DNA from 3 places in the Allobosea sp. RCC_152_1 genome. Region 2 is predicted to be linked to each of the others. Evidence: predicted binding sites of a transcription regulator. Region 2 holds the regulator's gene; each other region holds the start of a gene.

Region 1 (9,412 bases), on a different contig from region 2:
TGCGGCGCTTCACGCTCCCTCAGTCGATTGGTTCATCTCGCCCACAGAAGCGAACAACGGATTGTTCCGGCGAAAAGCCGCCGGCCCTTCATGTTGCACGCGATCTTTGGGAACGCCCCGTTTGTGAAAACCTCGCAGGGGGCATGCGGAACGAATTCGACTGAGTTTGTGTGTAGCACAAAAAACACGCCGAATCAAAGGTAAACGCGGGCAACCATCCGCCGCCATGCGCGCGGCACGGTCATGGTTAACGCAGAACGGACCGTCCGAAGCGGCGAAAATCAGTCGCCTTCGCCCGGTTCGGGCGAGAACATCTCGAGCTTGCCGGCGACCCCGTCGAACGCCTTCGCATCGGCCGGGGCGTCCTTCTTCTGCGTGATGTTCGGCCAGCTCGCAGCGTATTTGGTGTTGAGCTGCAGCCAGCTTTCGAGGCCGGGCTCGGTGTCGGGCTTGATCGCTTCGGCCGGGCATTCCGGTTCGCAGACGCCGCAATCGATGCATTCGTCGGGGTGGATGACGAGCATGTTCTCGCCTTCATAGAAGCAGTCGACCGGGCAAACCTCGACGCAATCCATGTACTTGCACTTGATGCAGTTCTCGGTGACCACATAGGTCATGGGCCGGCCCTTCCAACACTTCTAAACAACCTCATAAACCCCCGACAGGCGCAGGTTTCAAGATTGTTTTCGCCGGGCTCGGCAGAAGACTTTGCCCTTCCGGCATCCACTGGGAGAAATTCGTTCGCCGCATGGCCGCATATCGATCCTGCGGGCGATAGCGGCCGGATTTAGTCGCCTCCCTCGCCCTCCGCAAGAGAGGGATCGTCGCCGCCTTCGTCGAGGCGCTCATAGAGGAGCCTCGCCGTCTCGAACGGGCCCCGGCGCTCGGCGAAGGCCAGGATCCGCACGACGACGGTGGCGTGCGGCAAGGCGAGCGTCAGCACGTCCCCCAGCTTGAGCCCCTGTGCGGGGTTCTCGGCGCGCCGCCCCGCAATGCGGACATGGCCGTCTTCCACCAGACGCACGGCCGCCGGCCGCGTTCGCGCGAAGCGCGCGAAGCAGAGCCATTTGTCGAGGCGTTGACGATGCTCCCGCAACGGCTACGCCTCCCCGGGTCCTAGGTCTTGCTGCCTTCGAGCTGCGCCTTGAGCGCGGCCAGCTTGGCGAAGGGCGAATCGGGATCGGGCTCGCGATTGGCCGGGCGCGGGCGCTGCGGCTGCTGGAAGCGCTCTCCCCCACGCTCCTCGCGGCGCGGGCCGCCGGGGCGACCGTCGCGCTTGAAGTCGGGGCGCGGGCCGCGACCGCCCTCGGGGCGACCCTGCCGCGGCTGATCCTCGCGACGCGGACGCTCATCGGAGCGCGGACGCTCGTCACGGCGGGGGCGCTGATCCTGGTTCGGACGTTCCTGGCGCTGAGCGGCACCCTCGCCCACTGCCGCGGCAGCCGGACGATTCTCGGGCCGCCCGTCGCGACGCGGGCCGCCGGGGCGCCCCTCGCGCTGCGGACGGTCACCGCCACGGCGCTCGCCCTCGCGGCGCGGGCCGTCCTGCCGGCCGCGCTGAGCATGCTCGGGCCGGCGCCCACCCTGGTGGCGATGCGGCCGCCAGATCTCGATGAGCTCGGGCTCGGCCGGCGCGGCTTCGGCAGCGGTTTCGGCCTCCGCGGCTGCATCCGCAACCTCAGCCGACGGCGCGGCAGGCAGGGCCGAGAGCGCATCGGCCGGCACGGGCTCGCGCACCGCGTCGAGCTCGGTTTCGGTGAGGATAGGCGTATCCGCCGTCTCGACGGCGGGCGCTTCGGAGACACGCGTCTCGCCCTCCGCCAGCGCACCCTCGTTCAGGGCCTCGGCCGGTTCGACGACGGCAGCGGCTTCCTCGGAAGCGTCCGCCGACACCGCGCCATCGGCCGGCACGGCCTCGTCGGCAGCGGCCCCGACCGGCGTCTCGCCGGCAGCGTCATCGGCCGTCTCGTCGCTCGCCTTCGCCTCGACCGGCTTGGCCGGCTCGGTGGCGGCCGGCGGCGGCGCCAGCGGCACGGTGATCGCGGGGCCCGGACGCTTCACCGAGACATAGCCGAGCGAGCGCAGGATCGAGGCGAAATCCTCGCCGGCGCAGCCGACGAGCGAGGTCATCGCGCCGGTGACGACGAAGCCGTCCTGATCGGCGCTGCCGGCCGGCGGCGTGCCCTGCGTGGCGCCGGGACGATAGGCGATCGCCGGGCGGATCAGGTCCGCGAGGCGTTCCAGAATGTCGACGCGCACCGCCCGCTCGCCGCAGACGCGATAGCCCGCCGCCCGGTAGAGCCCCTTCGGCACGGCCTTGTCGACCGGGAAGGAGGTGCGGCCGGACGCCGCGAGATGGGCGATGTCGTCGAGCCCCGCCGTCTCCGGTCCGCCATGCTTCAGCGCCCAGAGCTGGGCGGCGAGCGCACGCGGCGCCGGCTTCAGCAGGGCGGGCATGTAGATGTGGAAGGCCCCGAAGCGGATGCCGAGCTGGCGCAGCGCCGCCCGGCCCTCCTGATCGAGCGCCTTCATCTCCTCGCCGACCTTCGAACGCTCGAGCACGCCGAGCGCCTCGGCCGTCTGGTAGGCGATGCCGCGAGCGATGCCAGCGACGTTCTCGGCCGCCTCCAGGATCTGGATCGCGCCGAGCAGGCGGGTGACGTGATTCTTCAGCCAGAGCGTGAGGCGCGCCTCGACCTGCTCGCGCGCAGCCCCGTTGAGATGCTCCTCGACCAGCAGGCGAAGCCGCGGCTCCAGCACCTTCTCGCCGGCGACGAGGCGCGCCACAGGCTCGCCCGTCCAGCGCACGAGCCCGTCATGCGAGAGCAGGAAGGCGTCGTCGCCCGCCAGCACGACGCGCGCGGCCCGGGCCTCGATCTCGGAACCGAGCGCCTTCATGGCCGCGAGGTTCAGAGCCTTGACCTCCGACCCGCCCGCCTTCGGGTCCGCCGTGAAGCGGAAGCCCTGCAGCATTCCCACATGCTGGCCCTCGACGAGCACGTCGCCCGTCGCAGTGACCTCAGCCTCCAACATCGCATTCTCCCGCAAGCGGCGCATCAGGACACTGGTGCGCCGATCGACAAATCGGTGGGCCAGACGCTCATGCAGAGCATCCGACAGCTTGTCCTCTACAAGACGCGCCATGCCCTGCCAATGCTCAGGATCAGGTAACCAGTCGGGCCGGTTGGCGACATAGGTCCAGGTCCGGACCTGCGCGATGCGGGCGGAGAGCGTGTCGATCTCGCCATCGGTGCGGTCGAGCGAGCCGAGTTGCGCCGCATACCAGTCGGCATCGAGCCGGCCATGGCGCATCAGCCTGAGATAAAGCGTCGTCGCCAGATCGGCATGCTGCATCGGCGAGATCTTGCGGTAATCGGGCAGGCCGCAGACCTCCCAGAGCCGCTCCACCGCAGCCCGGCCATGCGCCAGCGGCGCGATGTCGGGGTCCCTGGCCAGGATTTCCAGCGTCGTCATGTCCTCGGCGATCAGCGCCCGCGTCAGCCCCTGCTCGGAAGGCTGGATGTTCAGCGTGTCTAGGAGGCCGCCGACCGAGCGCAGGTCGAGATCGGAATTGCGCCACTGCATCTGGCGGATCGGCTCGAAGCGGTGATTCTCGATCGCATCCACCAGCTCAGCGTCGAAGGGCGGGCAGCGCCCGCTGGTGCCGAAGGTGCCGTCGCGCAGATGCCGCCCGGCCCGGCCGGCGATCTGGCCGAACTCGGCCGGGTTGAGCTTGCGGAAATGATGGCCGTCGAATTTCTTGTCCGCCGCGAAGGCGATGTGGTTGACGTCGAGATTGAGCCCCATGCCGATCGCGTCGGTGGCGACGAGATAATCGACATCGCCGGACTGGTAGATCTCGACCTGGGCATTGCGCGTACGCGGTGACAACGCCCCCAGCACGACCGCCGCCCCGCCCTTCTGCCGGCGGATCAATTCGGCGATGGCGTAGACCTCCTCCACCGAGAAGGCGACGATCGCCGAGCGCGGCGGCAGACGGGTGATCTTGCGGTCGCCGGCGAAGGTGAGCTGCGACAGGCGTGGGCGCGTGACGACATTGACGCCCGGCATGAGCTGCTCGATCAGCGGACGCATCGTCCCGGCACCGATCAGCATCGTCTCGGCCCGGCCGCGCCGGTTCAGGAGCCTGTCGGTGAAGACATGGCCGCGGTCGAGATCGGCGGCGAGCTGGATCTCGTCGATCGCGACGAAATCGACGGCGAGATCGCGCGGCATCGCCTCGACGGTGCAGACCCAGAAGCGCGGCCGCTCCGGCTTGATCTTCTCCTCGCCGGTGACGAGGGCGACGGCCTCCGGCCCGACCTTGTCGACGACCCGTTGATAGACCTCGCGCGCCAGCAGGCGCAGCGGCAGGCCGATCATCCCGGTGGGATGGGCGACCATGCGCTCGATGGCGAGATGGGTCTTGCCGGTATTGGTGGGTCCGAGCACCGCGGTGACGCTGTTGGCGCGGGCGGCGGGAGGCAACGAACGAAAGAGCTGCAAGGCGAAGGGCCGATCATCTCGTCCATCCGGGCGACACCAGCTCGACGCGAGCCTCAGCCGTCCGGGCGGGTGCGTGAACTGAAATCAGGAACGGGTCTCGTCGGAACGACTCCGGCAGGAAGAACTCCGGCAAGAACGACTCCGGAACGAAGCAAGCCCGAATCGCTGACTCCCGGAGAATCGGGGTTTGTTCCCCTCGCCGGGCCGGAAGCCCGCCGACAAACGCAATACCGGCATCGCCCGCCCTCTTGCCAACCCGAAAACTGGACGACGAGGCCGTCCGGCACAGTTCCTATTTAAGGCTTTCCGGCGCGGAAACGAGAGGCAATCGACATCGAGCTCCACCCGATGAAAACGCACGGTCATCCCCGACAAGCGGCAAAGCCGCGCCGATCCGGGATGACGGCCGCTGTTCTGGCCGGCTGAAGCTTCACATCGCCAGACCGCCTCAATGGCGGGCGTGATCGCATTGGCCGTGATCGGCCAGCGCCTCGATGATGGCGCAATCGCAGGCGGCGACGCCGCCCGAGCAGGTGGTCGCGATCCGCTCCAGCTCCTTTTCCAGCGAGCGCAGCCTGGCGATCTTGTCGCGCACCTCTTCGAGATGACCGGCGGAGATCGCATGCGCCTCGTCGCAGGCCATGCCGGGCGTGTCGGAGAGCCTGAGCAGCGTGCGAATATTGTCCACCGCGAAGCCGAGATCGCGCGCATGCTTGATGAAGGCGAGCCGCTCGGCATGACGCCGGCCATAACGGCGCTGGTTGCCCTCGGAACGCTCCGGCGGCGGCAAAAGCCCGACCTGCTCGTAATAGCGGATGGTCTCGACCTTGACGCCGGTGCGCTCCGCCAGCGCGCCGATGGGCATCACGCGTTCGAGTCGTGCCGTCGCAGCCATCGCAACCTCCAAAGCTATAGTTTCTGGAGCTTTAGATAGATGGCCGCGCGCCGCTGACAAGGGCATCCCGGCCCCGGAACGACGTCGCGGCTCAGGCGACGCCCATCGCCAGCAGGTCGTGGACATGGACGAGCCCGACCGGCCGCTCCTGTTCGTCCACGACGATCAGCGCGGTGATCCGGCTGCGATTGACCAGCTCCAACGCTTCGACGGCGAGCGCATCCGGGCCGATGCGACGGGGATTCAGCGTCATGATATCGCGCGCCCTGAGCGCGGCACCACCTGCCATCGTCGCCTTGCGGCGCAGATCACCATCGGTGACCACGCCCGCAAGCTTGCCATCGATATCCATCACGATCGCACAGCCGAAGCCCTTGGCTGATATCATCGCGATGACATCGGGCAGCAAGGTATCGAGCCCCACGAGCGACAGCTCCGCGCCGCGATGCATGATGCTCTCGACCGTCTTGAGCTGCGCGCCGAGCTTGCCGCCGGGGTGGTAGACGAAGAAATCCTGCCGCGAGAAGCCGCGCGCCTCCAGCAGCGCCACCGCCAGCGCATCGCCGAGTGCGATCTGCATGGTGGTCGAGGTGGTCGGCGCGAGCCCGTTGGGGCAGGCCTCGGTCGCCTTGGGCAGGATCAGCGCGACATCCGCCTCCTTGCCGAGCGTGCTCTCGGGATTCGCGGTGAAGGCGATCAGCCCGACGCGGAAGCGGCGGGTATAGCCGACGAGCGCGGCAAGCTCCGCCGTCTCGCCCGACCAGGACAGCGCGATCACCACATCCTCCGGCCTGACCATGCCGAGATCGCCATGACTCGCCTCGGCCGGGTGGACGAAATGGGCGGGCGTGCCGGTCGAGGCCAGGGTCGCGGCGAGCTTGCGCCCGACATGGCCGGACTTGCCCATGCCGGAGACGATCACGCGGCCGCTCGCGGCCAGGATCATCGCGACGGCCTCGGTGAAGGGCTGCCCGAGCCCGTCGGCGAGGGCGGCATGGAGCGTGTCGAGCCCGGCCCGTTCCGTGGCGATGGTGCGGAGCGCCGAGGCGCGGATGTTTTCGGTCATGGCGCGCGCTCTAGCACGGGGCGATGCGGGATTTCCACCGCCGCGGCGATCGTGGCCGGCGCGTTGACGGCTCCTTAACCCTGTTCGTTCTAACTGCGTTAACCATGCGCCCTCTGCCGGGCGCGCCAGCCATTGCTGTCACCTGTTGCTGCCCTGGAGCCCCGCGAAGCCCGTGTCAGGCCGCGCCAAGATCCTGCTTCTGTCCGGCTCCGCGCTGGCGGCCCTGGCGCTCGGCTGCCTGCCGGCGGGCGCGCAGCAGGCGCCGCGCGCCGGGCTCAGGACGGGAACGCCGGCTTATGTCGCGCAGCCTCCCGCGCCGCCGGAACAGCCGCTCACGCCCGCCACCCCCGATCCGCAGGCGATCCGCGATCCGGCCTCCCTCGTCCAGGGCCAGCCTTCCGCCATCTCCGGGCGCCAGCCGCCGCGTGCCAGCCGACCGCTGCAGCCGCCGGCCCTGCGCGGCACCACGCAGCGCCAGTTCCGCCCGCCGCAACCGCCTGTCGCGGTCTTGCCCGCGCCGGAAGCGGCCTTGCCGCCTCCCCCGCGCCGGCGCCGCGCGAGCACCGATGACGATCCCTGGGCGCCGCTCGGCCTGCGGCTGGGCGCGGTCACGCTGAAGCCGGCGATCACCGGCTCGACCGGCTACGACACCAACCCGCAGCGCAGCGCCACGCCCGGCACCAAGGGCTCGGTCTTCCAGCGCTACGACGCGGAAGTGGAGGTGCAGTCCGACTGGAACGTGCATGAGCTCAAGGGCAAGCTGCGCGCCGGCTACATGGATTACTTCAGTGACCGGAACGCCTCGCGCCCCGATGCCGAGGGCAATCTCGACCTCAGGCTCGACGCCACGCGCGACACCCACATCCTCCTCGAATCGCGCCTCAAGCTCGACACCCAGCGCCCCGGCTCGCCGGACCTGAACGCCAATGTCCAGGGCCGCCCGCAGGTCTGGCAATATGGCGGCTCGGCCGGCGTGACGCAGGACTTCAACCGCCTGCAGCTCACCTTGCGCGGCTCGGCCGACCGCAGCGACTTCGAGGATGCCAGGCTGACGAGCGGTGCGATCCTCTCCCAGAAGGACCGCAACATGACCGATTACGGCCTGCGCCTACGCGCGGCCTATGAGGTCACGCCCGGCTTCAAGCCCTATGTCCAGGCCGAGATCGACCGGCGCGATTTCGACGAGAAGACCGATTCGAGCGGCTATATGCGCTCCTCCGACGGCATCACCGGCAGCATCGGCTCGACCTTCGAGTTCAGCCAGCAGCTCAAGGGCGAGGTCTCGGGCGGCTACCAGAACCGACGCTACGAGGATAACAGGCTGAAGGACCTGCGCGGCTTCGTCGGCGACGCCTCGATCCTCTGGTCGCCGACCCCGCTGACCACGGTGACGCTGCGCGGCACCGCCCAGCTCGGCGACACCACCATCGCCGGCTCGTCGGGCACGACGATGCGGCGCGCGACGCTGGAGATCGCCCACGCGCTGCGCCGCAACCTCACGCTCACCGGCTTCACCAATTTCAGCCGCACGGAATATGAGGGCCAGGGCCTGCGCGAGGACTACCTGAATGTCGGCGCGCGGATCGAATACAAGCTGACCCGCACCTTCGCGATCCGCGCGAGCTTCACCCATGAGCGGCTGAACTCGACGGCGGTGGGATCGGACTACACCGCGAATGTCTCGCAGGTGGGCTTGAGGGTGCAGTTCTAGTCGCCGCGGCGTCACTCTCGGGCGAAGCGTAGCGGAGACCCGAGAATCTCAGGACGAGAAGGCACTGGTTTCCGAGATGGTCGGGGCAAGCCCGACCATGACGGCAAGCCTCACTCCATCCCCTCCAGCTCGATGATCATCCCCTCGATCATCTTGAGCCCGATCTGCCAGAAGCCCGGATCCTTCGCATCGAGCCCGAAAGGCTTGAGCAATTCGCCATAGGGCTTGCTGCCGCCGGCCGCGAGCAGGGCGAAATAGCGGTCCTGGAAGCCCTCCGCCGCGCTCTGGTAGACGCCGTAGAGCGAGTTCACCAGGCAATCGCCGAAGGCATAGGCGTAGACGTAGAAGGGCGAATGGATGAAGTGCGGGACGTAGCACCAGAACGGCTCGTAGCCGCTCGACAGCCGGATCGCCGGCCCAAGACTTTCCGCCTGAACGCCCATCCAGAGATCGCACAGCGCCTCGGCCGTGAGCTCGCCTTGCCGACGCGCCTCATGGACCCTGCGCTCGAAGGTGTAGAAGGCGATCTGGCGCACGACCGTGTTGATCATGTCCTCGACCTTCGCCGCCAGCATCGCCTTGCGCTGCTTCGGGTCGCTGGTCGTGTCGAGCAGGCGCCGGAAGGTCAGCATCTCGCCGAAGACGCTCGCCGTCTCCGCCAGCGTCAATGGCGTCGGCGCCATCAGGGCGCCGTTGGGTGCCGCCAGCACCTGATGCACGCCATGGCCCAACTCATGCGCCAGCGTCATCACGTCGCGCGGCTTGCCCTGGTAGTTCAGCAGCACATAGGGGTGCGCCGACGGCACGGTGGGATGCGCGAAGGCGCCGGGTGCCTTGCCGGGACGCGGCGGCGCGTCGATCCAGCGCTCGTCGAAGAAGCGCCGGGCGATATCCGCCATCTTCGGCGAGAAGGCGCCATAGGCCGAAAGCACGGTGTCGCGCGCCTCGGTCCAGGGGATGCTGCGCTGCTCGATTTCCGGAAGCGGCGCGTTGCGGTCCCAGAAATCGAGCGCGTCGCGGCCGAACCATTTGGCCTTCAGGCGATAATAGCGGTGCGACAGCCGCGGATAGGCCTCGCGCACCGCTGAAACGAGAGCGTCCACGACCTCGCGCTCGACCCTGTTCGCCAGATGGCGGGAATCCGCGACATCCTCGAATTTGCGCCAGCGGTCGGAGATTTCCTTGTCCTTGGCCAGCGTGTTGGTGATCAGCGCGAAGGTGCGCAGCTCCTTGC
Region 2 (9,412 bases):
GGTGGGCTGGGCGCCGAGGTCGATGTCTGGCGTAACGACGCGCTCACGGTCGAAGAGGCGCTCAATGGCGAGCACGACGCGATCGTGCTCTCGCCTGGCCCCTGCACGCCCAACGAAGCCGGCATCTGCCTCGATCTCGTGCGCGAGGGCGCCGGCGTGAAGCCGATCTTCGGCGTCTGCCTGGGCCTGCAGGCGATGGGACAGGCTTTCGGCGGCGATGTCGTGCGGGCAGCCCTACCCATGCACGGCAAGGTCTCAGCGATCAAGCACCGGTCGCGCGGCCTGTTCCGTGGCATCAACGGCCCGCTGCAGGCGACGCGCTATCACTCGCTGGTCGTCGACCGGGCAACCTGCCCCGCGGTCTTCGACATCGAGGCGGAGACCGATGACGGGCTGATCATGGCGCTGTCGCATCGCGAATTGCCGATCCACGGCGTCCAGTTCCATCCGGAGAGCATCGCCTCCGAGCATGGCGCCACGATCCTGCGGAACTTCCTCGATCTCGCCCAGCGATGGCGCAGCGAGCACGAAGCTGCCGCCCTGTCCCCATCCGCCTGATTTCCGCAGAGTTTCCATGGACGATTTCAAACCCTTCATCGCCAAGGTCGCCACCGGTGCGAGCCTCTCGCGAGAGGAGGCGCGCGACGCCTTCGACACGATTCTTTCAGGCGAAGTGACGAACGCGCAATCCGCCGCCTTCCTGATGGCGCTGCGCGTGCGCGGCGAGACGATCGACGAGATCGCCGGCGCCGTCGGCGCCATGCGCGGCAAGATGATGCCGGTGAAGGCCCCGGCCGATGCCATCGACATCGTCGGCACCGGCGGCGATTCGTCGGGCTCCTACAATGTCTCGACGCTGGCCTCGATCATCACCGCCGCTTGCGGCGTGCCTGTCGCCAAGCACGGCAACCGCGCGGCGTCGTCACGTTCGGGCGCGGCGGACGTGCTGACCGCGCTCGGCGTCAAGGTCGGGCTCGACCCGGCCGGCACGGAACGCTGCATCCGCGAGGCCGGCGTCGGCTTCATGTTCGCGCCGACGCATCACGCCTCGATGCGCCATGTCGCGCCGGTGCGCACCGAGCTCGGCACGCGCACGATCTTCAACCTGCTCGGCCCGCTCTCCAACCCGGCCGGCGTCAAGCGCCAGCTCGTCGGGGCCTTCTCCGAGACCTGGCTGGAACCGATGGTCAAGGTGCTGGCCACGCTCGGCTCGACCCGCGTCTGGGCCGTGCACGGCTCGGATGGGCTCGACGAGATCACCACCACCGGTCCGACCCGCGTCGTTTCGCTGGAGAACGGCAAGATCGAGAGCTTCTCTATCAGCCCGGCCGATATCGGTCTCGCCCTCGCCAAGCCCGAAGATCTGCGCGGCGGCACGCCCGAGCAGAACGCCGCAGCCCTCAATGCCGTGCTTGGCGGCGAGAAGACCGCCTTCCGCGACATCGCGGCCTTCAATGCGGCGGCGGGACTGCTCATCGCCGGCAAGGCGGGGGATCTGAAGGACGGCTTCGCCCAGGCCACGGCCGCGCTCGATTCCGGCAAGGCCAAGGCGACGCTCGCGAAGCTCATCGCCGTCTCGAACGGCTGAGGAGGCTGGCCATGACCGACATCCTCGCGAAGATCGAAGCCTATAAGCGCCAGGAGATCGCCGCCGCCAAGGCTGCGATCCCACAAGCGGAGATCGAGCGCCGCGCGCGCGGCGCCGGCAAGCCGCGTGGCTTTGCCGACGCTCTCGCCGCCAAGGTTGCAGCCGGGACGCCGGCGCTCATCGCCGAGATCAAGAAGGCGAGCCCGTCCAAGGGGCTGATCCGCGCCGATTTCGATCCGCCGGCGCTGGCACGCGCCTATGCGGCGGGCGGCGCGGCCTGCATCTCGGTGCTGACCGACGCGCCCTCCTTCCAGGGCCAGCCGGAATTCCTGACGCAAGCGCGCGAGGCCTGCGGCCTGCCGGGGCTGCGCAAGGATTTTCTCTACGACCCCTATCAGGTCTTCGAGGCCCGCGCCTGGGGCGCCGATTGCATCCTGATCATCATGGCCGGCGTCGACGACGCCACCGCCCGGGTGCTCAACGACACGGCGCGCGAGCTCGGCATGGATGCCCTCGTCGAGATCCATGACGATGCCGAGCTCGACCGGGCGCTCAAGCTCGAAAGCCGGCTGCTCGGCATCAACAACCGCGACCTGCGCAGCTTCAACGTCGATCTCGCCGTGACCGAGCGGCTGGCGCCGCGCGTGCCGTCCGACCGCATCGTCATCAGCGAGAGCGGCATCTTCACCCACGCCGACATCCGGCGTCTCGGCAAGGTCGGCGTCGAAACCTTCCTCGTCGGCGAAAGCCTGATGCGGCAGGCCGATGTCGCGGCCGCGACTGCGCTGCTGCTCACCGGCAAGGCGCGCGAGAACGCGGCGTGAGCCGGCTCAGCCATCTCGACGCGCAAGGCGCCGCGCATATGGTCGATGTCGGCGACAAGGCCGAGACCGGGCGCATCGCCATCGCCGAAGGCTGCGTCGTGATGGCGCCTGAAACCATCGCGATCGTGCGCGACGGCAACGCCAAGAAAGGCGATGTGCTCGGCACAGCCCGGCTCGCCGGCATCATGGCGGCCAAGCGCACCCATGAACTGATCCCGCTCTGCCACCCGCTGCTGCTGAGCAAGATCGCTGTCGATCTCGAACTGGACGAGGCCCTGCCCGGCGTGCGCGTCCGCGCCGAGGTCAAGATGAAGGGCCAGACCGGCGTCGAGATGGAGGCGCTGACCGCCGTCTCCGTCGCCTGCCTGACCGTCTACGACATGGTCAAGGCCGTCGACCGGGCGATGCGGATCGAAGGCATCCGCCTGCTGCACAAATCCGGCGGACAATCCGGCGATTACGACGCCAAGGCGCTCTGACATGGCTCTCACCCCGGTTCCCGTCGCGCTCAAGGCCCTGCTCGACAGCGTTCCGGGGCCGACGGGCAGCGAGATGCAGCCCCTGGCGCGCTGCGCCTGGCGCGTGCTCGCGGCCGATGTGAAGGCGCTGCGCACCCAGCCGCCTTTCGCCAACTCCGCCATGGACGGCTATGCCGTCCGCGCCGCCGACATGGAAGCCGGCAAGCAACTCCGCGTCATCGGCGAATCCGCGGCGGGGCGGCGTTTCGATGGCGACGTCCGTCCGGGCGAGGCTGTGCGGATCTTCACCGGCGCGCCGATGCCGGAGGGCGCCGACAGCGTCCTCATGCAGGAGAATGCCGATGGCGTCGGCAGCGAAACCATCACGGTGCGCGTGCCGGCCCATAAGGGCCAGTTCGTCAGGGTGGCCGGGCTCGATTTCCGTGACGGCGACGTGCCGCTGACGGCCGGGCGCATGCTCGACAGCGCCGCGCTCGGGCTCGCCGCCGCGATGGGGCATCCGCAATTGCCGGTACGCTGCAAGCCGCGCGTCGCCATCCTCGCCACCGGCGACGAATTGGTGGCGCCGGGCGAGCCGACCGGGCCGGACCAGATCGTCGCCTCGAACTCCTTCTCGCTGATGGCGCTGGTGGAAAAGGCCGGCGGCGAGGCGCTCGACCTCGGTATCGCCCGCGACGATCACGACGACCTCGCGGCGCGGATCGCCGCCGCCCGTGCCGCGGAGGCCGACGTGCTGATCACCCTCGGCGGCGCCTCGGTCGGCGAGCACGACCTCGTGCAGGAGGCGCTGAAGCGGGCCGGCATGAGCCTCGGCTTCTGGAAGATCGCGATGCGACCGGGCAAGCCGATGATGACCGGCCGGCTTGGCCGCATGGTGGTGCTCGGGCTGCCCGGCAATCCGGTCTCGTCGATCGTCTGCGGCCATCTCTTCCTGCTGCCGCTGATCGAGGCGCTGCTGGGTATGGACGACCCCGATCGCGACCGCAGTATTCTGGCGATTCTCGGAAAAGATATGCCGGCTAATGATGAGCGCGAGGACTATCTTCGCTCCGATCTTGCCCTGACGCCGGCCGGTTGGGTGGCGACGCCCTTCGACAGGCAGGATTCCTCGATGCTGGGCACCCTGGCGCGCGCCAAGGCCCTGACGATCCGACCGGCGCATGCAGAGCCGGCTCACAAAGGCGATATCTGCCGCATTCTGCCGCTGCGGTAGCAGTCGCTTGCGGAACACAAGGCGAACAGTTATAGTGTTCTGGCTTTGTTTCGAATCTGTATCGCGGGGGCACCGGCGGGGATCATGCTGACACGCAAGCAACACGAACTCCTGCGCTTCATCCAGGAACGCTTGCGCGAAAGCGGCGTGCCCCCCTCCTTCGACGAGATGAAGGATGCGCTCGACCTGCGCTCCAAATCGGGCATCCACCGGCTGATCATGGCGCTTGAGGAGCGCGGCTTCATCCGCCGCCTGCCCAATCGGGCGCGGGCCCTCGAAGTCATCAAGATGCCGGACGGGCTCGCTGGCCCGCAGCCGCGCCGCTTCAACCCAGCCGTCGTGCAGGGCGGCCTCGGCTCGCAGCCCTCTCTCGCCAAGCCGCGCCCTGCCCCGGCCGATGACGATGCACGCTCCCCGGTCGCGATTCCCGTGATGGGCCGCATCGCCGCCGGCACGCCGATCTCGGCGATCCAGAGCCGCAGCCATACGGTTTCGCTGCCGCCCGACATGCTGGGTTCGGGCGAGCATTATGCGCTGGAGGTACGCGGCGATTCGATGGTCGAGGCCGGCATCCTCGACGGCGACACCGTCATCATCCGCAAGCAGGACACGGCAAACACCGGCGACATCATCGTCGCGCTGATCGACGAGGAAGAGGCGACGCTGAAGCGTCTGCGCCGGCGTGGCTCCTCGATCGCGCTCGAAGCGGCCAATCCGGCCTATGAGACACGCGTCCTGGGCCCCGACCGCGTCAAGATCCAGGGCCGGCTGGTCAACCTGCTGCGCCGCTACTGAGCGAACTCGGTCTCGTCCGACGCGACCTCCGGAGCAGCAGAGGCCCGTGTCGCAGCGGGGGCCGGCGCGCTGGGCCGAGCTGCGGATTCGGAAGGCTTGCGGCGGCTCCAGGGCCGGTCTGCGACGGCGTTTTCCGAGGAATGGCTGCGCCAGCCGAAGGCGGCGCGGTAGAGCGAGGTCGCGCCGTCCCGCGACAGCGCCATCCGATCGACGAGCCTGGCTTCGCAAGGCGCGCTCCAGGGAATGTTGGTGACGACGAGATCGGCGCGGCGGCAATCCTCGATGATGGCGATCCGATCCCGGGCATAGGAGATGCTGCGCCCGTCGGCGGTTCGGACGATGCAGGCATTGGCGTCGCAGGCGATACCGGCACGCAGGGTCGCGTCGTCCGGCGCGCGGCTGTCGCCATCGGAAGCGAGCCATTGCTGCAGGACGAAGCGGCTCGGCCGGCCGGCGATGGCGAGGCGGCCGTCGCTGCCGCGCACGGCGATGCCGGAGCCGTCACGCTCGATCAGGATCTCGGGCCGCTCCGGCCTCGCGGCGAAGGCGACGCCGAGGATGAGCGGCAGCGCCGCCAGCCAGCGCAGCCCCGTGGTCCAGAGCGTGATCCAGAGCAGCGAGGCGGCAAAGGAGAGCAGCACGGCCGGGCCGAAGGCCACCACCGTCATGGTCGAATGGTCGATGGTGGCGACCCAATGCGCGACTTTCAGCACGATGTCGGAAGCGAGCCCCATCAGCGCCCAGGCCGGCCAGTCCAGACCGAAGGGGTAGGCCAGCACGCCGAACACCGCCGCCGGCATCACGAAGAGCGAGACGAAGGGCAGCGCCATCGCATTGCCGAGCAGGCCGAAGGGATTGAAAGTCTGGAAATGATAGGCGCCGAAGGGCGCCGTCGCGGCCGTGGCGAGGAGCGTCGTCACCACGATGCCGAGCGAGGCCGTCCAGAGCGTGCCCAAGGGCCAGGGCAAGGCCGTCGGCGGCTTAGACCGGTCGCGCTTCTCCCAGCGCTCGGCGAAAGCGACCAGCGCCGCGACCGCACCGAAGGACATCTGGAAGCTCGGTCCGAGCAGGGCCTCGGGCTCGCGCAGCAGCACGATGATCGCGGCGAGCGCGAGATTGCGCATGCTGAGCGCCGCCCGGTCGACGAGGATCGCGCCGAGCATGACCAGCGTCATGATGAGCGAACGTTCCGTCGCGACGTCGCTGCCGGAGAAGATGCAATAGGCGGTGGCGCCGATCATCGCCGCGATCGCCGCGATCTTCTTCACCGGCCAGCCGAGCGCCAGCGTCTGCGACAGCGCCAGCAGAGCCCGCACGAGCCAGAAGATCGTCCCGGCTGCAAGCACCATGTGCAGGCCGGAGATCGAGACGATATGATAGATACCGGCGGCGCGCAGATCGTTGTTCGACGCCTCGGTGATGAGGCCGCGCTTGCCGGTGACGAGCGCGGCCGCGACCGCCCCGCCTTGCCCGCCGCCGACGCTGGCGATGCGCTGCGTCAGGACGTTGCGCGCCTTGTCGATCTCCACGTCGAGCGCGAGGCGCCATGGCAGGGGATGCGGCGCCGGGACGAGTGCGATCTTGCCGGCGATGCTGCCGACGGCGCCGATTCCGCGGAAGAAGGCGTCGCGCCCGAAATCATAGCCTCCGGCGCGGGCCGGCCCCGGTGGTGGCAGGAGCCGCGCGGTGCCGGCGATATGGTCGCCGGGCGCGACCGTGCCGCTGCGAATGTTGACGCGCACGCGCTTCGGCCGGCTCTCGGGCGGCACGCCGGCGATGTCCGTCACCACCAGGACGAGGCGGGCGCCGGCATCGCGCGCCTCGACGCTCTCGACGAAGCCGGTGATCTTGCCGATGCGCGGCCGCTCCAGCATCGGCGCGGCGATATCGGCCGTGCGCCAGACGCCTGCCGCGAAGCCGGCGAAGGCCGCGGCGAAGGCGATGCAGACTGCGGCAGCGGCGGGTCGCAGACGCAGTGCGACAGCGAGGCCGCCGGACAGGACGAAGCCCGCGAGCGGCGCCCAGAGTGCGGGTTCCCGATCGGCGGCGAAATAGAGCAGGATGCCGAAGCCCATCGCCACGGGCAGCCAGAGGAACGGGCGGCGGCGCTCGGCCTCCTGCGCCAGCGACGCAGCCAGCCAGTCCCGCAGCGCCTGGAGGCGCTCGGCCAGCGGCAGGCTTCCCAGTGCGACAGGCGGCAGGCGCGCCGGCAGGATGCCGGCGACGGCCCTCAGCGCGCTCCGGCGCTCCGGCGATGCAGGTTGCCGCGCCATCCCCCTTCCCAGCCCCTGCCTTACGGTTGCGCATTGAACGCTTAACCGCCCGGCGAAGCCATGTTACAGGGCGCGCGCCGGTTGTCATGCACGCTTTGGCGTGAAGGCCGGCGCCACATCCTCAAGTCTTGCCCCGGGCGGTTTCATCGCCCGGTCGGAGCTGCCTTCCATGAGCAACGCCGTCGTCACGCGCTTTGCGCCGTCCCCCACCGGATTCCTGCATATCGGCGGCGCCCGCACCGCGCTGTTCAACTGGCTCTATGCCCGCCGGCATGGCGGCAAGATGCTGCTGCGAATCGAGGATACCGACCGGGAACGCTCGACCGACGCCGCCATCGCCGCGATCCTCGACGGGCTGGAATGGCTCGGCCTCGATTGGGACGGACAGACGGTCTACCAGTTCCAGCGCGCGGCACGGCACCGCGAGGTGGCCGAGCAGATGCTCGCCGCCGGCAAGGCCTATTATTGCTATGCCAGCCAGGCCGAGCTCGAGGAGATGCGCGAGAAGGCGCGCGCCGAAGGCAAGCCGCTGCGCTATGACGGGCGCTGGCGTGACCGCGATCCGGCGACCGCCCCGGAAGGCGTGAAGCCGGTGATCCGGCTCAAGGCGCCGCAGACCGGCGAGACGGTGGTGAACGATGAGGTGCAGGGCCGCGTCGTCTGGCAGAACGAGAATCTCGACGACCTCGTGCTGCTGCGCTCGGACGGGACGCCGACCTATATGCTCGCGGTCGTCGTCGACGATCACGACATGGGCGTGACCCACATCATCCGCGGCGACGACCACCTGACCAACGCAGCTCGCCAGACCCAGATCTACGATGCGCTGGGCTGGGACGTGCCGAGCATGTCGCATATCCCTCTGATCCACGGGCCTGACGGAGCCAAGCTGTCCAAGCGCCACGGCGCGCTCGGCATCGATGCCTATCGCTCGATGGGTTATCTGCCGGCGGCGCTGCGCAACTATCTCGTGCGGCTGGGCTGGAGCCATGGCGATCAGGAGATCTTCTCGACGCAGGAGATGATCGACGCCTTCAACCTCTCCTCGATCGGCCGCTCGCCGGCTCGCTTCGACTACGCCAAGCTGGAGAACCTCAACGGGCTCTATATGCGCCAGTCGAGCGATCGTGATCTGCTTGAGGCCCTCAAGGTCATCCTGCCCGAGATCGGTCCGGCGCGGGGGCTCGGCCCCACGCTCTCGCCCGAGCTGGAGGCGAAGTTCCTGGCCGCCATGCCGGGGCTGAAGGAGCGCGCCAAGACCCTGATCGAACTGCTCGACAGCGCCTTCTATCTCTATGCGCAGCGCCCGCTGCAGCTCGACGACAAGGCCAAGAGCCTGCTCGACGAGGCCGCGCGCGGCCGCCTGCCCGCGATCGCCGGGAAGCTCGCCGCCGTCGGCGACTGGGCGGCGGCGTCGCTGGAAGCCGCCGTGCGCGCCTTTGCCGAGGAGAACGGGCTCAAGCTCGGCCAGGCGGCGCAGCCGCTGCGGGCTGCCCTGACGGGCCGGGCGATGTCGCCGGGATTGTTCGACGTCATGGCGGTTCTGGGCCGCGAGGAGACGCTGGCGCGGCTGGCCGACCAGGGTTGAGGCGGCGCCTGCGCGTGCCTGGCGCGACAGCCGGATCGCTATGCTTGGGAGGCGGCACAAACCGCCTTTCGGCTCGGTTGAATGCATGGGGCAAATGGTCTAGTGACGCGCAAGTGCATTGCGCCGCACAACGGCACAGGGCACGAAAATTGCTTGTAAATCAGTCGCATGGATTGCCTTTGCCCCTTCCGTTGACATGCTCTCGTCACGTCAGGCTATTCGGATGAAGGACCTTCCGCGGAGAACCGCGGACGGGGCGCGCAAAACACGGCCGAACAGCAGCGAGCCTTGAAAGGATCGGTATCGATGAGCGGAAACACCAGCCAGCTGAAGGTCGGCGACAAGACCGTCGACATGGCGATCAAGGAGGGGTCGGTCGGCCCCGCCGTCATCGACATCGCCAAGCTCTACGCCCAGACGGGCATGTTCACCTATGACCCCGGCTTCACCTCCACGGCGAGCTGCGAGTCGCAGATCACCTATATCGACGGCGATGCGGGCGTGCTGCTCTATCGCGGCTATCCGATCGAGCAGCTCGCCGAGCATGGCGACTTCCTTGAGACCTGCTATCTGCTGCTCTACGGGGAACTGCCGACCGCCGCGCAGAAGGCCGATTTCGACTATCGCATCACGCGCCACACCATGGTGCACG
Region 3 (9,412 bases), on a different contig from region 2:
CGGGCAAGAAGTTTGAGAGCGGCACCGGCTGGCCGAGCTTCGACCAACCGCTGGAAGGTGCGGTGGGCGCCAGCGAGGATCACAGCCACGGCATGCATCGGGTCGAGGTCCATTGCGCCAATTGCGGCGGCCATCTCGGCCACGTCTTTCCGGACGGCCCGCCCCCGACCGGACTGCGCTACTGCATCAATGGCGAGGCGATGACGTTCGAGCCGGAAGCAGCTTGAGGCATTCGCGTCATGCCCGGGCTCGACCCGAGCATCTCGTGACGGAAAAGCGATGAAGAGATGCCCGGGTCAAGCCCGGCATGACGTTTCAAGCAGCCGGTACCGCCCGCCGCGCCAGCGCCGCAGCGTCGACGCCCGGCGGCAGATCGCCGAACTGTCCCGACCAGCCACCATCCAGCCGCGTCGCGATGAAGGCATCCGCCACCGCGGCCGGCGCGAAACGCAACAGCAACGAGCCCTGCAGCATCAACGCCAGCTTCTCGGTCAATCGCCGCGCCTGCCCCTCATTGCGCATCATCTCCGGCAACTCGCCTTCCAGCCGTTTTAAAGCCGCATCGTAGCCCCGGTCCGCGCCCGCAGCCGCCATCAGCTCCGCCCGCAATACATCGACAGCGCCCTCCTCGCGCGCCAGCGAACGCAGCACGTCCAGGCAGATGACATTGCCCGAGCCCTCCCAGATCGCGTTGAGCGGCGCCTCCCTGTAGAGCCGCGCCATCGGATTCTCCTCGATGAAGCCGTTGCCGCCATGGCATTCCAGCGCCTCGGTGACGACGGCCGGCGCGCGCCGCGTGATCCAGTATTTCGCGATCGGCGCCCCGACCCGCGCCAGCAGGCGCTCGCTCGGGGACTCATCTTGCCGGTCGAGCGCCGCGAACAGCCGGAAGGCGAGCCAGGCCGCGGCTTCCGCCTCGATGGCAATGTCGGCGAGCACGTTCTGCATGATCGGCTGGTCGATCAACGCCTTCTGGAAGGCGCGGCGATGCTGCGCGTGATGCGCCGCCAGCGAGACCGCCATCCGCATCAATCCGGACGACGCCGCCGCGATGTCGAGCCGCGAATTGTGGTTCATCGACAGGCCCGTGCGGATGCCCCGACCCGGCTCGCCGATGAGATGGCCGATCGCGCCCCTGAACTCGACCTCGGAAGAAGCGTTGGAGCGGTTGCCGACCTTGTCCTTCAAGCGCTGGATCGCGACGCCGTTGCGCGATCCGTCCGGCAGCCAGCCCGGGACGACGAAGCAGGAGATACCCTCGCCCGTGCGCGCCAACGTCAGGAACACGTCGGAATGCGGCACCGAGAAGAACCACTTCCGGCCATGCAGCGAGAACGTTCCGTCGCGATTATCCTCCGCATGCGTCTGCGTCTGCCGCAGATCCGAGCCGCTTTGCGTCTCCGTCATCGCCGTGCCGACAGTCGCGCCCGTCTTCAGATGCGCCGGTCCCTGCCGTGGATCATAGCGATTGGAGGTGACGAGGCCTCCCCATTGCTCCCACAACGCTGCGTCCTGCTTCAGCACCGGCACCGCGGCATAGGTCATGCTGATCGGGCAGCAGATGCCGCTCTCGGCGCCGTACCAGAGATACTGCAAGGCGGCGCGAGCCACCTGCGCGCCAGGCTCCGGCCGGTTCCAGGCGAGCGCATGGGCCTCCTGCCCGATGGCGAGCCCCATCAATTCGTGCCAGGCCGGGTGGAAGGCGATCTCGTCGAGGCGATTGCCGAAGCGGTCGAAGGCCCGGAGTTCCGGGGAGTAGCGATTGGCGAGATAAGCCAGCTCCTGCACCCGCGCCGAGCCCACGGTCCGCCCCGCTTCGTGCAGCCGCTCGCGCGCCCAATCGGCCCCGAAGGCCGAGACGATGCCGGGCAGAACCGGATCGGCCACGAAGGCATCGTAGTCGGCAAGCACGGGCACCTGATTGGTGATTTCCCAGCGCTCTTCTCCATCCCGATGCGCCATTGCTGCCACCTCCCTGTGGAACAGGATATAAAATGATCGCTCCGGCAGGGCGCAATCCTGACATCGACGCCCTATATTCGCTGGAGAACGAATCACGCACGAGCAGCTTAGACCCTTGTCCGAGACCGACGCCTTTTCCGCTCCCCTGCCCCGCCCCGGCGGGCTGGCCGCGCGCGCGGCCGCGCAGCCGGCGGCCGGCTATCTCGCGGGGCTGAACCCGGAGCAGCGCCAGGCGGTCGAGGCGACGGAAGGCCCGGTGCTCGTGCTCGCCGGCGCCGGCACCGGCAAGACGCGCGTGCTGACCACCCGCATCGGCCATCTGATCTCGACCAGCCGCGCGTATCCGTCCCAGATCCTCGCCGTGACCTTCACCAACAAGGCGGCGCGCGAGATGAAGGAGCGCGTCGCCCATCTCGTCGGCCCGGTCGCCGAGGGCATGCCCTGGCTCGGCACCTTCCATTCGATCTCGGCCAAGCTGCTGCGCCGCCATGCCGAACTGCTCGACCTGCGCAGCGACTTCACCATCCTCGACACCGACGACCAGATCCGCCTGATGAAGCAGGTGATCCAGGCCGAGGGCATCGACGAGAAACGCTGGCCCGGCCGGATGCTGGCGGGCTTCATCGACAGCTGGAAGAACCGCGGCCTCTCCCCCAAGGACGTTCCCGCAGGCGAGGCCGCCGTCTTCGCCAACGGCAAGGGCGGCAAGCTCTACGCCGCCTATCAGGAGCGGCTGAAGGCGCTGAACGCCGTCGATTTCGGCGACCTCCTGCTGCACTGCCTGACTCTGTTCCGCGACTATCCGGACGTGCTCCAGACCTATCACGACCGCTTCCGCTACATTCTGGTCGACGAGTACCAGGACACCAACACGGCGCAGTATCTCTGGCTGAGGCTTCTCGCCCAAGGGCGTCGCAACATCTGCTGCGTCGGCGACGACGACCAGTCGATCTATGGCTGGCGCGGCGCCGAGGTCGACAACATCCTGCGCTTCGAGCACGATTTTCCGGGCGCGACCGTGATCCGGCTGGAGCGCAACTACCGCTCGACCGGCCATATCCTCGCCACCGCCTCCAAGCTGATCGCCCGCAACGAAGGCCGCCTCGGCAAGACCTTGCGTACCGAGGATGCACTCGGCGAGAAGGTCACCATCACCGGCGCCTGGGACAGCCAGGAGGAAGCCCGCCTGATCTCCGACGAGATCGAGGCGATGCAGGCCAAGAAATACAATCTCGCCGAGGTCGCGGTGCTCGTGCGCATCTCCGCCCAGATGCGCGAGATCGAGGAGCGCTTCGTCCAAGCCGGCGTGCCTTATCGCGTCATCGGCGGCCCACGCTTCTACGAGCGTGCCGAAATCCGCGATGCGCTCGCCTATCTGCGCTGCGTGGTGTCGCCGACCGACGATCTCGCCTTCGAGCGCATCGTCAACGTGCCCAAGCGCGGCCTGGGCGATGCCACCGTCCAGCTTCTGCACAACCATGCCCGCGCCACCGGCTTCTCGCTGATGCAATCGGCCCGCGCCGCGGTCGAGAGCGACGAGTTGAAGCCCAAGGCCCGCACGGCGCTGCGCGAGCTGGTCGATGCCTTCGGCCGCTGGTCCGCCCGCGCCGAGCATATGCCGCAGGGCGAGCTCGCCGAGCTGGTTCTGGAGGAATCCGGCTATACCGAGATGTGGAAGAAGGACCGCTCGGCCGACGCCGCCGGGCGGCTGGAAAACCTCAAGGAACTCGTGCGCTCGCTCGACGAATTCCCCGACCTGCCGGCCTTCCTCGAACACGTCTCGCTGGTCATGGACGTCGGAGACGGCGAGGCCGAGGCGCGCGTCTCGATCATGACGCTGCATGCCGCCAAGGGACTGGAATTCGACACGGTCTTCCTGCCCGGCTGGGAGGAAGGGCTGTTCCCGAACCAGCGCGCGCTCGACGAGAGCGGCCGCGCCGGGCTGGAAGAAGAGCGCCGCCTCGCCCATGTCGGCCTCACCCGCGCCCGCAAGAAGCTGAAGCTCTATTTCGCCTCGAACCGCCGCATCCACGGCCTCTGGCAGACCAGCTTGCCCTCGCGCTTCATCGACGAATTGCCGGAGGAGCATGTCGAGGTCGAGCAGGCCCCGACCAGCTATTCGCAGGGCGGCTACGGCGCCTCGCGTTTCGACCGGATGGAAAGCTTTGGCTCCAGCTACAACACGCCGGGCTGGCAGCGCGCGCAAGAGAACCGAGCGAAGAACAGCGGCGGCGGCAGCGGCTTCTCGGAAAGCGGTCGCGGCTTTGGCTCGGGCGGCTTCGGCGGCTCGTCGCGCCAGCGCGGTCCACTGCTGATCGAGGGCGAGCTGACGGCGAAATCATCCGGCGAATCCGCCTATGGCGAGGGCGCCCGCGTCTTCCACGTCAAGTTCGGCCCCGGCTCCGTCGCCAGCGTCGACGGCAACAAGCTGACGGTCGATTTCGACAAGGCGGGCCGGAAGATGGTGCTGGATTCCTTCGTGCAGAAGGCGGGGTGATTTCTCCCCGCCGGGAGCGACGCCGCCTTGACGATCTACTTACTAGTAGGTAGAAAGCCGCATGGCCGCTTCGGGAACGACATCCGACGAAATCCTGCGTTGTGCCCGCTCCCTGCTGATCGAGGGCGGATATAACGGGTTCAGCTATGCCGACATCGCGAAGGTGGTCGGCATTCGCAATGCGAGCATTCACCACCACTTCCCCAGCAAATCCGACCTCGTCCGCACGCTCGTCGCACGATACCGGGAAGAGGCGGAGGCTGGGATTGCCGCTCTCGAACGCCAACTCCCTGACCCAGCCCAGCAATTGCGCGCCTATACGGGCTATTGGGAGGCCTGCATCGCCGATGCGAGCGCTCCATTCTGCCTCTGCGCGCTCCTCGCGAGCCAGATCCCGGTGCTTCCGCAGGAGATCGTCGTCGAGGTGCGCGCCCATTTCCGGGCTCTGTCCGCCTGGTTGACCTCGGTTCTCGACCGCGGTGCCAAGCAGGGCAGCCTGCGTTTCGCAGGCACGAGCAAGGCCGAGGCGGAAGCCTTCATGGCCAGCGTGCACGGCGCGATGCTCTCGGCCCGCGCCTATGGTGACCCCAAAATATTCGGCGTCATCACACACCCGCTGTTGGAGCGCCTCACAGCACGACACTGAAGCCAACCGCCCCGGGCGGCGCAAGGCCGCGCGCTTAGGCCTACCGATTAGTAGATAGACATGACTTTCCATTCCCCGTCGCCATCGCGTTCTGACGCACGAGCAACCTCACCTCCCCATGAAAAGGGCACTCCATGTTCGGCATTTCATCTCTCGGCTGGGTGCATACGCTGGGCAGCCTGCCGGCCATTCCGGCGGCGGCTTACATGTTCGCGGTCCATGGCCGGATCGTGCCGCGCTCAAAGGCAGGCACCGTATATTTTGTCGCGATGCTGATCGGCGCAGCGACGGTCTTCCTCGTCGCGCATGAAGCCGTCAGTTACGGCGTCGGTTCGATCACGCTCCTGCTGCTCATCGTTGGCTATAGCGTCGGCCGCTTACCGATCTCCGGACGGGTCGCGACATACGTCGAAACAATCGCTCTCAGCCTGACGGCCTTCCTGCTCATGCTGCCGACCGTGACCGAAATCCTGCGTCGCGTCCCGGTCGGCCACCCATTCGTCACCGACCTGAAATCCCCGCTCCTTCTCGGCGCGCAGGGCGGCATTCTCGCCGCACTCGTTATCGGATTGACCGTCCAGATCATCTCCCTGCGCAGGCAAGGCAAGACCGCCGCGTGAAGTCCCCAGCGATCCGGCAGCGCCGAGGCGAGGGCCTTACGCCCCGCCCTCCCGCTCGCGAAAAGCCTTCCGCGCTGCCGAAACCTCGGCATAATACGTCTCGGCCCAGACCCAGACGCTGCAGAAGGCGGCGCTGAGCTCCAGCCCCAGCTCGGTCAGCGTGTAATCGACATGGGGCGGGATCACCGGATGGACGGTGCGGATGACGAGCCCGTCCCGCTCCATCTCGCGCAGCGTCTTGGTCAACATCTTCTGGCTGATGCCGCCGACCATGCGGCCGATCTCGGTGAAGCGCAGCGTGCCGTGCTCCTCGAGCGCCTCCAGCACCAGCATGGTCCATTTGTCCGCCACCTGCGCGATCACCTGGCGCACCAGCGACTCCACCGCCGGGCTCACCGGCGGCAGCGCGCTGCTCCTGGCGTGCATCGCGCCCATGGCGCTTCGGATCGCCTGCATCCCACACTCTCCTTTTGGTGCGTATGGCACTTTCTGGCGCCTTCTTTCTTTTGAAGAGTACCGATGCCACCTCGTGATGCGCAACCATTCAGAGGGCTTTGCGATGAACATCTCCGGAAACACCATCCTGATCACCGGCGGCGGCTCGGGCATCGGCCGCGCGCTGGGCGAGGCCCTTCACGCCAGGGGCAATCAGATCATCATTGCCGGGCGTCGCGAAGGCGTGCTCGACGAGGTCACCGCCGCCAATCCCGGCATGGCCTCGATGCTGCTCGACATCCAGGACAAGGCCGATATCGAGGCCTTCGCCCGGCAAGTCGTCGAGCGATTTCCCAAGCTCAATGCCGTCCTCAACAATGCCGGCATCATGAAGCCCGAGAACGTCCCGGCCGCCGACAATCTCGCCATCGCCGAGGAGACGATTGCGACCAATCTGCTTGGCCCGATCCGCCTCACGACGGCGCTGCTGCCGCATCTCCTGAAGCAGCCGCGCGCCACGGTTCTGACCGTCTCTTCCGGCCTCGCCTTCGTGCCGCTGGCAGTGACCCCGACCTATAGCGCGACCAAGGCGGCGATCCATTCATGGTCGACCGGCCTGCGCGAGCAGCTCAAGCACACCTCGGTCGAGGTCATCGAGATCGCCCCTCCCTATGTGCAGACCGAACTGATGGGCGCACAGCAGGCGGTCGATCCCGCCGCCATGCCGCTGGCCGATTTCACCAGCGAAGTGATGACGATCCTCGAAACGCAGCCGGCGGCTGGCGAAGTCATCGTCGAACGCTGCAAGCCTCTGCGTTATGCCGAGGCGACCGGCAGTTTCGGACAGGTCTTCGCCGGGCTGAACGCACAGCACGGCTGACCGGCAGGCAGCCTATTCCGCACGATGGCAGCAGACGCAGAGCTTGTTGCCGTCAGGGTCGCGGACATAGGCGCCATAATAATCGGGGTGATAATGCGCTCTCAGCCCCGGCGGCCCCTCGCAGGTGCCGCCGGAGGCGAGGGCCACCGCGTGGCAGCGATCGACCTCGGCCCGGCTCGCGGCCAGAAGCGCCGTCATCGGCCCGTTGCCGGGAACGGCTGGCGAACCGTCGAACGGCCGGGTCAGGAAAAACAGCGGGCGCTCGGCTCCCTTGGATTGCCAGGCCGCGGCCGCATGATCGGGATCGCGGAAGCGCAGCGGATGCCCCAGCACGTCGAACACGGCCGTGTAGAAGGCCTCCGCCCGGCGGAAGTCGTTGGTTCCGACACAGATATGCGAAAACATCGGCTGTTCCCCCCGCTCTGCCTCGGCATCAGCCTAGCCCGTCGATGACAGCCATGACATCCCTCATCCGCCCTGCTATGGGCAGCGCATGCGCGAAGGCCTTCTGCCAGCGACGGTCGCGACCGTCTTCGAACTCTCCACCTCGGGCGAGAAGGCCCGGGCCCTGACCGAATTGCTCGGCGAGATCTTCGATCCGACCGAGACCGCGATCTCGGCCTTCGAGATCGAGGAAGGCGTCACCACGCTTTCGCTGAACGCGCCGTGGAAGGTCGAGATCTATTTCGCCAGCCACCCGGACGAAGCGGCGGTGCGCGACCTGCTGCGGCCGATCGTCGGCGATCTCGTCGACGAGACCCCGTTCAGCACCGTGAATACGCAGGACTGGGTGGCCAACAGCCTCGACGGGCTGAAGCCCGTGCGCGCCGGCCGCGTCCTCGTCCATGGCGCGCATGATCGGGATGTCGTGCGCATCAACGACGTATCGATCGAGATCGAGGCGGCACTCGCCTTCGGCACCGGCCATCACGGCACCACCGCCGGCTGCCTGCTGGCTCTGGATGCCGAGTTGAAGAAGCGCCGCCCGCGCCACGGGCTCGATGTCGGCACCGGCACGGGGATCCTGGCGCTGGCGCTCGCCAAGCAGATCAAGCGCAAGGTCGTTGCCGGCGACATCGACGCGATCGCGGTCGAGGTCTCCGCCCATAACGCCCGCCTCAACCACGCGCCGCACGCGCTCGATCTCTATGTCGCGCCGGGCCTGCGCCATGCCAAGGCGAACCGCACAGGCCATTTCGACCTGATCTTCGCCAACATCCTCGCCTGGCCGCTGAAGCGCCTCGCCCCCTCGATCGCCCGGGCCCTGTCACCGGACGGGACGCTCATCCTGTCGGGGCTGCTCGCGATGGATGTCGCCGGCGTGGCCTCGGCCTACCGGCACCAGGGCATCTATCTCGTCAGCCAATCGCTGCGCGAAGGCTGGGCGACGCTGACCATGAAAAAAGGCGGCGCAGCCCCGAGGGCCCGCCGCCCTGCCTGACCCCCGGCGCCGCGAGCTTCAGGAGCCCGGCGGCGCGCGGTCGTCAGCGTCGATATCAGAAGTCGATACGGCCGTATTTGGCCTCGGCCTCAGCCTGCAGGCTGCGGGCGTCATGCCAGACGGCGACGGCGAACTTCGCCGCATCGGCGATCTGTTCGGCGACATGCCTGATGAGGGCGATCATGCTGTGGCTCCGTTCGGTTGCGGCGCAAACCCCAAGGCGCGCCGAAGATTCAGCGGTTGAAGGGCAGCGACCGGTCGTTGGACAGGCTCGCGAACGGAATCCCGCCGAGCACGATCCCCGCCTCATCGATGAGAAGATTGCGGGCCCGCAGCTCGCGAGCCGCCGAGCGCATGCGGCTTTCGATCATCGCAGCGTGGAGCCGGCGCAGCAGGCCAGGCTTTTCCGAGCGCGTCGTCGTCCCGGCCACCACGGGCACGGGCAATACGTCGGCATTGTTCAACACGTAGGTCATGGGTCCATCTCCGAAAAACGAAGGACAGTCCCGGTCGCTTCCTCGTTCTCTTATGCTACTAAAATGGGCTCATTTCGCACTTGCGAGAAGATGTGTTCGCATATGCGAGATATGCACAAAACGCATGCAACAAGTCCGATCTCGTTAATATTTGCGTAGATTGCATAACGAAACAGCACAATGCGGATCGGCGAGGCAGCGCAGTCCTACGGAAGAGGCATCGCCACGCCGACGCATTTGCACTGGTGCTTTCGCCGATGGAGCGCGACGATGGCGCACGCTATGCCGGACCTCGCCATGACCGAATCGATCATCCCGACCTGCCGCTTCCAGTCCTTCACCGAGCCGAGCGACCCGGCGCAGGTCGCCGGCCGTGTCGCCGCGCTGCGGCTGGCCCTGGCCGCGCAAGGCCTCGACGGCTTCGTCGTGCCGCGCGCCGACGAGCACCAGGGCGA

The links. The regulator LexA, encoded in region 2, represses DNA repair genes until DNA is damaged. The targets are predictions, from matches to a motif close to TGTTCNNNNTGTGTTCNG.
Region 1: a site for LexA is predicted at 4,638-4,655, ahead of AB6806_RS18485 (helicase-related protein). Genes of this name have one in related genera too.
Region 3: a site for LexA is predicted at 2,046-2,063, ahead of AB6806_RS06785 (ATP-dependent helicase). Genes of this name have one in related genera too.

Annotation. Positions count from the first base shown of each region.
Region 1 covers NZ_JBFUPU010000005.1:274,533-283,944, forward strand. Annotated here, with positions in the region: gene fdxA (ferredoxin FdxA) at 282-617, opposite strand; gene AB6806_RS18480 (RNA-binding S4 domain-containing protein) at 788-1,096, opposite strand; gene AB6806_RS18485 (helicase-related protein) at 1,117-4,506, opposite strand; gene AB6806_RS18490 (MerR family transcriptional regulator) at 4,955-5,401, opposite strand; gene AB6806_RS18495 (KpsF/GutQ family sugar-phosphate isomerase) at 5,493-6,467, opposite strand; gene AB6806_RS18500 (outer membrane beta-barrel protein) at 6,640-8,178, shown strand; gene AB6806_RS18505 (M3 family oligoendopeptidase) at 8,289-9,412, opposite strand, start outside.
Region 2 covers NZ_JBFUPU010000001.1:1,164,785-1,174,196, reverse strand. Annotated here, with positions in the region: gene AB6806_RS05500 (anthranilate synthase component II) at 1-558, shown strand, start outside; gene trpD (anthranilate phosphoribosyltransferase) at 575-1,588, shown strand; gene trpC (indole-3-glycerol phosphate synthase TrpC) at 1,600-2,412, shown strand; gene moaC (cyclic pyranopterin monophosphate synthase MoaC) at 2,409-2,891, shown strand; gene AB6806_RS05480 (molybdopterin molybdotransferase MoeA) at 2,893-4,104, shown strand; gene lexA (transcriptional repressor LexA) at 4,189-4,899, shown strand; gene AB6806_RS05470 (ComEC/Rec2 family competence protein) at 4,893-7,172, opposite strand; gene gltX (glutamate--tRNA ligase) at 7,342-8,760, shown strand; gene gltA (citrate synthase) at 9,067-9,412, shown strand, end outside.
Region 3 covers NZ_JBFUPU010000002.1:93,505-102,916, forward strand. Annotated here, with positions in the region: gene msrB (peptide-methionine (R)-S-oxide reductase MsrB) at 1-227, shown strand, start outside; gene AB6806_RS06780 (acyl-CoA dehydrogenase family protein) at 316-1,962, opposite strand; gene AB6806_RS06785 (ATP-dependent helicase) at 2,078-4,459, shown strand; gene AB6806_RS06790 (TetR/AcrR family transcriptional regulator) at 4,521-5,105, shown strand; gene AB6806_RS06795 (hypothetical protein) at 5,240-5,725, shown strand; gene AB6806_RS06800 (winged helix-turn-helix transcriptional regulator) at 5,762-6,181, opposite strand; gene AB6806_RS06805 (SDR family oxidoreductase) at 6,285-7,040, shown strand; gene AB6806_RS06810 (VOC family protein) at 7,053-7,445, opposite strand; gene AB6806_RS06815 (50S ribosomal protein L11 methyltransferase) at 7,534-8,481, shown strand; gene AB6806_RS06820 (hypothetical protein) at 8,537-8,665, opposite strand; gene AB6806_RS06825 (hypothetical protein) at 8,715-8,957, opposite strand; gene AB6806_RS06830 (aminopeptidase P family protein) at 9,255-9,412, shown strand, end outside.